One region of the Spirillospora sp. NPDC048819 genome, then DNA from elsewhere that is predicted to be linked to it. Evidence: riboswitches for the same ligand, from Rfam matches in the RefSeq annotation. Region 1 holds a riboswitch; the other holds the start of a gene.
What was found. Region 1 has a riboswitch for cyclic di-AMP ahead of AB0C35_RS35650 (M15 family metallopeptidase). Riboswitches for the same ligand answer to the same signal wherever they lie in the genome.

Region 1 (4,428 bases):
TCATGCGGGGCCTCCCGGGGTGGTGGGGGATCACCGCCTCTGGCGATCGTCGGAAATCGGTGGCCGCCGGTGTCCGATCGGGCCCTCTCCCGTTCGTCTTGGAGGTGGAAGAGCAGTACCCGTCCACGATCGTAAGGAGCGGGCCATGAACCCGACCCTCAACACCATCGACATCGTGGTGTCCGACATCCAGGCCACGATCGCCTTCTACGCCCGGCTGGGCCTGACGTTCACCATCGACGAGGCCTACCCCGACCACGCCGCCTGCGACCTGCCGGGCGGACTTCACCTGATGCTGGACACCGAGAAGTTCCGCGCCTCCGCCCAGGCCTCCGGATGGAGCCGCCCCTCCGGCGACCCGCGCAACTTCCTGGCCTTCGAGTTCGGCGCCCCGGCCGACGTCGACGCCAAGTACGCCGAACTCGCCGACGCCGGGTACACGGCCGTCCAGGAGCCGTGGGACGCCTTCTGGGGCATGCGGTACGCCACCGTGCTCGACCCCGATGGCAACGGCATCGACCTGTACTCGCCCCTGCCCGCCGAGCAGACGTCCGCGGGCTGATCGAGGGGTTGCATCCGGTACCGGGGTACAGGCTTATCGTCGAGGCATGGAACTGGAACAGGTACGGCCCGGGCCGGGCGATGCCGGGTGGGCGCCGCAGGCGTGCACCCTGCCGACGGCCGAGCGGCCGTTGCGGGAGGCCGAGTTCGACGCGCTGTTCGGCGAGGCGGTGACCGAGGTGCGGCCCGCGGGGCCGGGACGCGTCCGGCTGGTGCTGCGGTCCGAGCCGGACGTGGCGGGCCGGGCGGCCGAGCTGGCGATGCGTGAGACCGGCTGCTGCTCGTTCTTCACCTTCACCCTGACCGCGGACGGCGGCGCGCTGACGCTGGACGTGAGCGTCGCGGACCGGCACGTCGAGGTGCTGGACGCCCTGACCGCCCGGGCGGCCGGGCTGGCGGGCCCGGGGAGCCGGCGATGACCGGGCCCGCCCGCCCCGCCGTCACGGGGCCCGCCGTCACGGGCGGGCCCGGCGCGTCCGGCGGGTTGCGCAGCGGGCAGGTCGCCGAGGCGGCCGGCGTGAACCTGCAGACGCTGCGGTACTACGAGCGCCGGGGCCTGCTCGCCGACCCCGGGCGGATGCCGGGCGGGCACCGGTTGTATCCGGCGGAGGCGGTGACCCTGCTGCGGGTGATCAAGACCGCGCAGCGGCTCGGGTTCACCCTGGAGGAGGTCGCCGAGCTGCTGGACGCCGGGACGCACCGGCACCGCCGCGCCGACGCCGGGCTGCAGGCGCGGGCGGGCGCCAAGCTCGCCGAGGTCGAGGCCAAGATCGCCGACCTGCGGACCATCGCGGACACGCTGCGCCGAGCCCTGGACGCCGGGTGCGACGACCTCGTCACCTGCGCGGGGGAGCGGGGCTGCCCGCTGCCGTTCGCCGACCTGGCCGCCGGCCCCGGCGCCATGGGCACGCCCCTCTCAGGGCAGCACGCTTAGTCGTCCTGGCCGACGTCGAACTCCCAGTGCCAGGGTTCGTACGGGTTGCTGTAGGCCCAGGCCGGGTGGATCCAGCCGTACTTCTCGGAGTTGTCCTCCAACCACTCGAACTGGGGTGAATCGGCGTCCTGGACGCCGTCGCACAGGTCGACGGCGATGCCGATCCCGTGCTTGCTGTTGCCCGGGCGCGCGGCCATGCCCGAAGGCATGGTCCGGTACAGCTGCTCCTGCTTCTCGTAGCTGCGGTAGGAGCTCCGCACGCACATCTCGTCACCGAAGTGCTTCTGGTAGGCCGCGTTGAGCTTGTAGAACGCCACCGCGGCGTCGGCCCGCAGGAACTCGTCCCGCTGGGGCAGAGGGCAGAGTTCATCGACCGGGACGCGGCCGTTGGGGTAGCCGTGGTCGGTGTCCGAAGGGTCGCAGTCCGCCGGCGGTTCGGCGGGCGGTTCGCTCGGCGCTTCCTCCGCCTGCCTGGAGGAGCCCGTTCGTTCGTCGGGGTCCGCCGAGACCTTCGCGGAGGCGGGTACGCCGGAACCGCCCGAACCTCCGTCCAGCGGCATCAGGGCGAGGGTGCCGGCCAGGGAACCGGCGAGGACGGCGCCCATCAGCGGCGCGTGGTACCCGTTCTTCTTGAAGTGCCGACTTAGCACTGCAGTTGCTCCTTCCATACCGCCTACCGGGTTAGCTGACGGATTCGGACGTGGAAGTCGCCCTACGACCCTTCTCGGACATGACGGGAAGGCGTCGATTCACCCCTGCGAGACGGCACGGGCAGGTCGCCCGGACGTCTCGCGCTGGTTCCCCGGCTCCGCAGAACGCGGACTCGGCGTCGCCGCCCTCACCCTGAGCCGTGGGCTGAGGATGAGGCGGACTGACTGGTCGATGGCCACGGCGCATGGCGGGCGCCGAATTCGGACAGAACGTACCAAAGGCTCAAGAGAATGCAAACACGCCACAAACCGACGGCATCCCAGGTCAAGCCCGGTGAAGGACACGTCGCCGACCGCGAGCCGTGTGCGGCGGCGGCTAAACGACGCCGAGGTCGGCCGGCGAGTACCGGACGCGGGCCAGCAGCCGGAGGGCGGCGCGGCCGCCGCCCGCCGCGTCCCCGTCTGGCCGACCGTGATCACCGGATCTCACGCCGTGATTACACTTCCGTCACGCCGGGACCGGTCCCGGTGGATGATCCCGGACGATGGTCCGCGGGAGTCCGGCGGCGGGAGGGGGACGGGGGGTGGAGCCGCTTCGGCGTGGCGATCCGCACCGGGTGGGTCCCTACCGGCTGCTCGGCAGGCTCGGCGCGGGCGGGATGGGGGTCGTCTACCTGGGGCGGTCGAGGGCCGGCCGGCCGGTCGCGGTCAAGGTCGTCCGGCGGTCGCTGGCGGGCGAGCCCCGGTACGCGGCCCGGTTCCGCCGCGAGGTGGAGGCCGCCCGGCGGGTGTCGGGGGCGTTCACCGCGCCGGTGCTGGACGCCGACCCGGACGCGGCGTCGCCGTGGCTGGCCACCGCCTACCTGCCGGGGCTGTCGCTGCGCGAGGCCGTCGGCGGCTTCGGCCCGCTGCCGCCGGACGCCGTCCGCCCGCTGGCGGCCGGGCTGGCCGAGGCCCTCGCGGACATCCACCGCGCGGGCGTGGTGCACCGCGACCTGAAGCCGGGCAACGTGATGCTGACCGCCGGCGGTCCACGGGTGATCGACTTCGGGATCGCCCGCCCGGAGGACGCGACGGCCATCACGCGGGTGGGCGCGCCCATCGGCACGCCCGGGTTCATGGCTCCCGAGCAGATCCGCGGGGAGAGGGTCGGGCCGGCGGCCGACGTGTTCTCGCTGGGCGCGACGCTGGCGTACGCGGCGACCGGGGCGGAGCCGTTCGGGTCCGGGCCGGCGCGGTCGCGCGACCTGCGGGCGATGACGACGCGGGCGGATCTGGACGCGATCGGCGAACCGTGGCTGCACGGCCTGATCGCAGCGTGCCTGCACGTCGACCCCGGGCGGCGTCCGTCCGCCGCCGGCGTGCTGGAACGGCTGGAGGCGCCGGGTGCGGACGAGCCGTCGCTGCTGGGCGCCCGGTGGCTGCCGCCGGCGGTCGCGGCGGAGATCGGCCGCCGGACCGCCGAGGCCGAGACGCTGACGCGGGCCCCGGCGGACGATCCGGCGGACCGGGACTCCGCGGTCGGGCAGATGCCGACCGACGACCCGGACGAAGCGGTCCAGGGCACGGCGCCCCCGGCGGAGGGCCTCACCCGCCGGACGATCCTGGCCGGGGTGGGCGCGGGCGTCATGACGGCGGGCGGCCTCGGGACGTTCGTGTGGCGGCGGACCCGGGACCGGAGCGGCGGATCGCGGCAGCCCGGGGCCCGGCGCACCGGCGCGCCGGAGGGGCCGCCACCCGAGGGACGCTCGCTGTGGACGCGCCGCGTGAGCGAGGACTCCCTGACCCTCGCCGCGGCCGGTGGGGTGGTGCTGACCAACGGCATCGAGAGGGACGGGGACGACAGCACCGGGATCGTCCACGCACTGGATGCGCGCACCGGCAAGGTGCTGTGGAAACGCGACGGCGGCTCCTCCGCCGTGCCCGGCGGCGACGTGACGTACCTGACCCTGAACGAAGGCAGGCAGATCAGCGCGGTCCGCTCCAGGACGGGCGAGGCCCTGTGGACGCATCAGATCGACTTCGACAGGCTCCCGAGCGGGGAACTGGCGGCCACCGGCCCGGTGGTCGTCTTCGGCCGCGAGGAGATCACCGCGCTCAACGCGGCCGGCGGCGGGCGGCGCTGGACGTCAGGGGCGGCGGGCCGGTCCGGGCTCTCCGCGGCGGACGGCCTCGTCCTCGCCCTGTCGCCCGAGGCCCTGGTCGGCCTGGACGCCCGGACGGGGAAGACCCGCTGGACGTATCCCCTGGACTACGGCGACTACCAGATCACCGGCGACGGCA
Region 2 (4,428 bases), on a different contig from region 1:
AGGGGCGAAACCGACCGTGGCCAATGATCTCATCGGGGAAGCGGCGCACGAGCGCGACCGGCGAGGGGGTTCGGCCAAAAGAGGCGCCTCCCGCCGCCTGGCGGCCGTCGCGTGCCTGACGCTGACGGTCTCCCTCGCGTCTCCCCCGGTGGTGGCGCACGCCGACCCCGAGCCGACCAGGGCACAGGTCCAGAAGAAGCTCGACAAGCTCGCCGAGCAGATGGACCAGAAGGTCGAGAAGTTCAACCAGCTCAACGAGAAGCTCAAGATCGCCAAGAAGAAGTACCAGGTCGCGAGCAAGTCGAGCAAGCAGGAGCAGGCCGCCTTCGAGGAGCAGCGCTCCAAGATCGCCCAGATGGCCGCCGCCGCCTACAAGAACGGCGACACGACCAACGTCACCGGCTTCGTCGGCACCGGCGACCCGCAGGCGATCCTGGACCAGGCCGCCGTCTTCTCGCACCTGTCGCAGGAGCGCAGCTCCCAGCTCAGCCAGTTCCTGGCGACCGCCCAGCGGCTCCGCCGCGAGGAGGCGCAGGCCAAGGCCGCCTACGAGGAGGTCAACGCCAAGACCACGGAGCTGAAGGAGCAGAAGAAGAAGCTCGACAAGGAGGTCGCCAAGCAGAAGGCCCTGCTGCGGCGGCTCGGCGGCGGAACCTCGTCCGGCGGCTCGGGCGGCGTCGGCGGCACCTACAACGGCCCGGCCAGCGGCCCGGCCCGCGCGGCGCTCGACTTCGCCTACGCGCAGCTCGGCAAGCCGTACTCCTACGGCGCCGAAGGCCCGAACTCCTACGACTGCTCCGGCCTGACGATGAAGGCGTGGGCCGCGGCGGGCGTCGGCATCACCCGCACCACCAACTCCCAGTACGCCGCCACCAAGCGGGTGGCCAAGAGCAACCTGCAGCCCGGCGACCTGGTGTTCTTCAGCGGCCTCGGCCACGTCGGCCTGTACGTGGGCGGCGGCAAGATGATCCACGCCCCCCGCACGGGGAAGAACGTGGAGGTCGTGAGCATCACCTCGGGCTACTACCTGAGCAATTACTACGGCGCGGGGCGCCCCTGACGCCCCGCCCCGGAGCGCCCGCGACGGGCGTGACGGAGCTCTTCTCGACAACGGACCAGGCTTGACCTGGTCCGTTGTTGATTTTGGGGGGGTTTGCCATCTGTTGGGGCTTTGGTACGTTGTCACCACTCACGACGCCCTCCAGACGCCGTGACCCCGAGGCGCCCACCAGGCGCAACGGCCCCACGCGGCACATCCAGCTGCCGCGTGACGGCGGCGCGAGCCACGTGCCGCTCCCCCCGGCGGCACGATCCACGCGCCGCCGCCGGCACCCGAAGGGTGCCGCAGACGGTCTCACAGCAGACCCGGCCGGTCCGGCCCCACCGTGCGCACGCCCGCAGCGTGCATGGCGCTGAGAGCGCTGCCACGGCGGATTCCACGGGCCAGGCCCAGGACGGTCCCCGCAAACGGGCCGCCGTCCGCACGCACAACATCAGGCGCCGCTCTTTCGCACGCGGGAGACAGGTCCCGCGCTCGGGCCCCATCACGCCCCCAGGATCGCAGCGGCAGCGCCGAATCCGCCGACGCGCGGAACCGGGGACCCACATCCGCCGGAGTCCAGGGACCGTCCCTGGACGGGCATTCCGGCACCCGGGGTGAATCGGTGCGTCTCTCGCCACCGAACGGTGAGAGCCCGCCGTAGGGCCACTTCCACGCCCGAACCCGTCAGCTAACCCGGTAGGCGTCTGGAAGAAGAAGGAGTGAAACCCGCAGCGTTACCTGGGCGTGGCCGCCCGAGTGCGGCCACGCCCTGCTCTCCCCTTCACTCCGTGCGGGCGCCCCCGCCCGGCGGAGCCCCCCATCCGAACCGGCGCGCCCGCCCCCGGGCCGCCACCGCCGAGTCCGCGGTTCACCCTGCCCAGACGCGCGGGGAACGCGGAGCCGGGGACCCACTGTGTCCTTTCGGGGTGAATCGGCCTGCCCAGCAGGCCGTAGGGCGGCTTCCACGCCCGAACCCGTCAGCTAACCCGGTAGGCGGCATGGAAGTCAGGAGATCCCCCGTGCCAGGCACGCATCGCAGAAAGTCACCGGGCAAGCACCGCAAACCCGGCACCTTCGCCATCACCTGGCGGACGACCGGCGGCGTGATCGTCGGCGCCGCCGTACTCGGCACCGCCGCCGCCACCGCGCAGGCGTCGGTCCTGCCGTTCGCCGCCGCTCCCACCCACGCCACCGCCGCCGGCCCGGCCGCCGGCGAGGACTCGGGCAAGTCCGGGTCCGGTTCCAAGTCCTCGTCCAAGGACAGGTCCGACTCCAAGGACGAGAAGCGGAACAAGTCCGGCAAGGGCGGCGAGGAAGGCGAGCGCCCCGAAAAGAACGAGCCGAAGCCCGACGCTCCCAAGAAGCCGTCCGAGGAGTCGCGGCCCACCGCCGACGAGGCCATCAAGCTCGCCAAATCGCAGGTCGGCATCACCGAGGACGGCAGCGGCGAGACCAAGTTCAACAAGTGGTACGTCGAATCCACCCGGGCCGAGGAGACCGTCGCACGCGACGGCGGCTCCGTTCAGGCGTACGACGACGCCGCATGGTGCGACATGTTCATCTCATGGATCGGCGAGCAGATCGGCCTCAGCGATCAGTTCGGCAGCGACGCCTGGACCGTCGCCCACGCCGAGTGGTTCCGGGACCAGGGGCGCTGGGGCAGCGAGCCCAAGCCAGGCGCGATCGTCTTCTACGCCTGGAACGGCGGCAAGGACATCAGCGACATCGTCCACGTCGGCATGGTGACCAAGAAGATCGACGACGGCACCATCGAGGCGGTCGAAGGGAACACCGACAACGCCGTCCGGGTCAGGGAACGCTCGACCGGCACCGTCGTCGGCTACGGCTACCCCGAGTACAAGTCCTGACGTCCCTCCTCCTCCGCCGGCTGCATAGGATCACGCGCATGGAGGACGGTCCCGGGCAGGCCGGACACGGCGGCCCCGTCACGCGCCGCAGGGCACTCGCCCTGGGCGCGGGCGGGGCCGCCGTGCTGCTGGGCGCCGGCGCGGGGCTCCTCGGCACGCGTTCCGGCGACGACGGGACGCCGGACGCCCGCGCGACCCCACCGGCCGACGCGGCGCAGGCCGCCGGATCGTTCAGCCCCGCTGACGCCGTCACCGTCCTCGCCAACCGCGCTCGGGCGGTGCGGAACGGAGACCGGACCGCCTTCCTCGCGACGGTCGCCACCGCGCCCGCCGCGTTCCAGGACGTCCAGTCCCGCCTGTACGGCAATCTCCGCAAGCTCCCGCTGGACGGCTGGGAGGAACGTGCCATCGCCACCCAGACGATGGACGAGAAGAAAGGTGTCGCGGTCATCCGCATGGAGGTGCGCTCCAGGTTGCGGGGGTTCGACCGGGGCGATGTCGTCCGCACCCGCTACCTGACGCTCGCCCTTAGCTCCGGCAGCTGGACGATCGTCGGCGACGGGTCCGCCCGCGGATTCGAGGACGACGCCGCCATCTGGGACGGCGGCCCCCTGACGGTGGTCAGGGGCCGCGCGAGCCTCGTCATCGGCGACCCCACGACCACCGGGGCCCCCGGCCTGGAAGAGATCGCGAAGCGCCTGGACGCGGCCGTCCCCGTCGTCACCGGCGTCGTCGGCCGGGGTTGGGCGCGGCGGGTCGTCGCGCTCGTGCCCGCCGACGCGGCCCTCGCCTCCGCGCTCGCCGGTCCGGATCAGAGCCTCGGCGACATCGCCGCCCTCGCCACCGTCACGCCGTCCGCGGACGGCGGCCGCGGCCAGGACCGTGTCGTCATCTCCCCCGGCACCTTCGGCCGCCTCAACGAACTCGGACGCGACGTCGTCCTGACCCACGAGCTGACCCATGTCGCCACCGGCGGCGCCCGCGACCGCACGACCCCGCTGTGGCTGATCGAGGGCTTCGCGGACTATGTCGGCTACCTCCGGGCCGATGTCGGCGTCCGGTCGGCGGCCGGCGAACTGCGCCTCGAAGTGGCCGCGGGACGGGTCCCCTCCGGGCTGCCCGCCGCGGACGCGTTCTCCGGCGGCTCCGCACGCCTCTCACAGTCCTACCAGGAGGCCTGGCTCGCCTGCCGTATGATCGCCGGCCGGTACGGTGAGGCGACGCTCGTGCGGCTCTACCGGACCGCCGGGCGCGTCCCGGAGGCCACCGCCCTGCGCGACGTGCTGGGACTCACCCGGGACCGCTTCACCGCCCTATGGCGCGACTACCTGAAGAGGGAGCTCACATGAGCGAGGCGGAGGCCGGCGCGAAGCCGGCCGAGCCCGGCGCCCGCCGGGACGGTGAGGCCGGTGGCATGCGGCGGCCCCGGGTCGCCGCCGCCGTCGCCGCCGCCGTGCTGTTCGCCGCGCTCGGCGCCGTCATCGCGCTGAGCACGCCGTGGAACCCGCTGCCCGACCA

Region 2: it holds a riboswitch for cyclic di-AMP, as region 1 does, so the genes downstream of both, AB0C35_RS03755 (CHAP domain-containing protein) here and AB0C35_RS35650 (M15 family metallopeptidase) in region 1, are expected to answer to the same signal.

The regions. Positions count from the first base shown of each region.
Region 1 is NZ_JBEZGN010000036.1:57,679-62,106, reverse strand. Features, by position in the region: gene AB0C35_RS35665 (VOC family protein) at 146-562, shown strand; gene AB0C35_RS35660 (hypothetical protein) at 609-980, shown strand; gene AB0C35_RS35655 (MerR family transcriptional regulator) at 977-1,495, shown strand; gene AB0C35_RS35650 (M15 family metallopeptidase) at 1,492-2,145, opposite strand; cyclic di-AMP (ydaO/yuaA leader) riboswitch at 2,151-2,334, opposite strand; gene AB0C35_RS35645 (PQQ-binding-like beta-propeller repeat protein) at 2,730-4,428, shown strand, end outside.
Region 2 is NZ_JBEZGN010000002.1:144,258-148,685, forward strand. Features, by position in the region: gene AB0C35_RS03750 (NlpC/P60 family protein) at 17-1,060, shown strand; cyclic di-AMP (ydaO/yuaA leader) riboswitch at 1,561-1,760, shown strand; cyclic di-AMP (ydaO/yuaA leader) riboswitch at 1,886-2,053, shown strand; gene AB0C35_RS03755 (CHAP domain-containing protein) at 2,062-2,910, shown strand; gene AB0C35_RS03760 (hypothetical protein) at 2,949-4,259, shown strand; gene AB0C35_RS03765 (M48 family metallopeptidase) at 4,256-4,428, shown strand, end outside.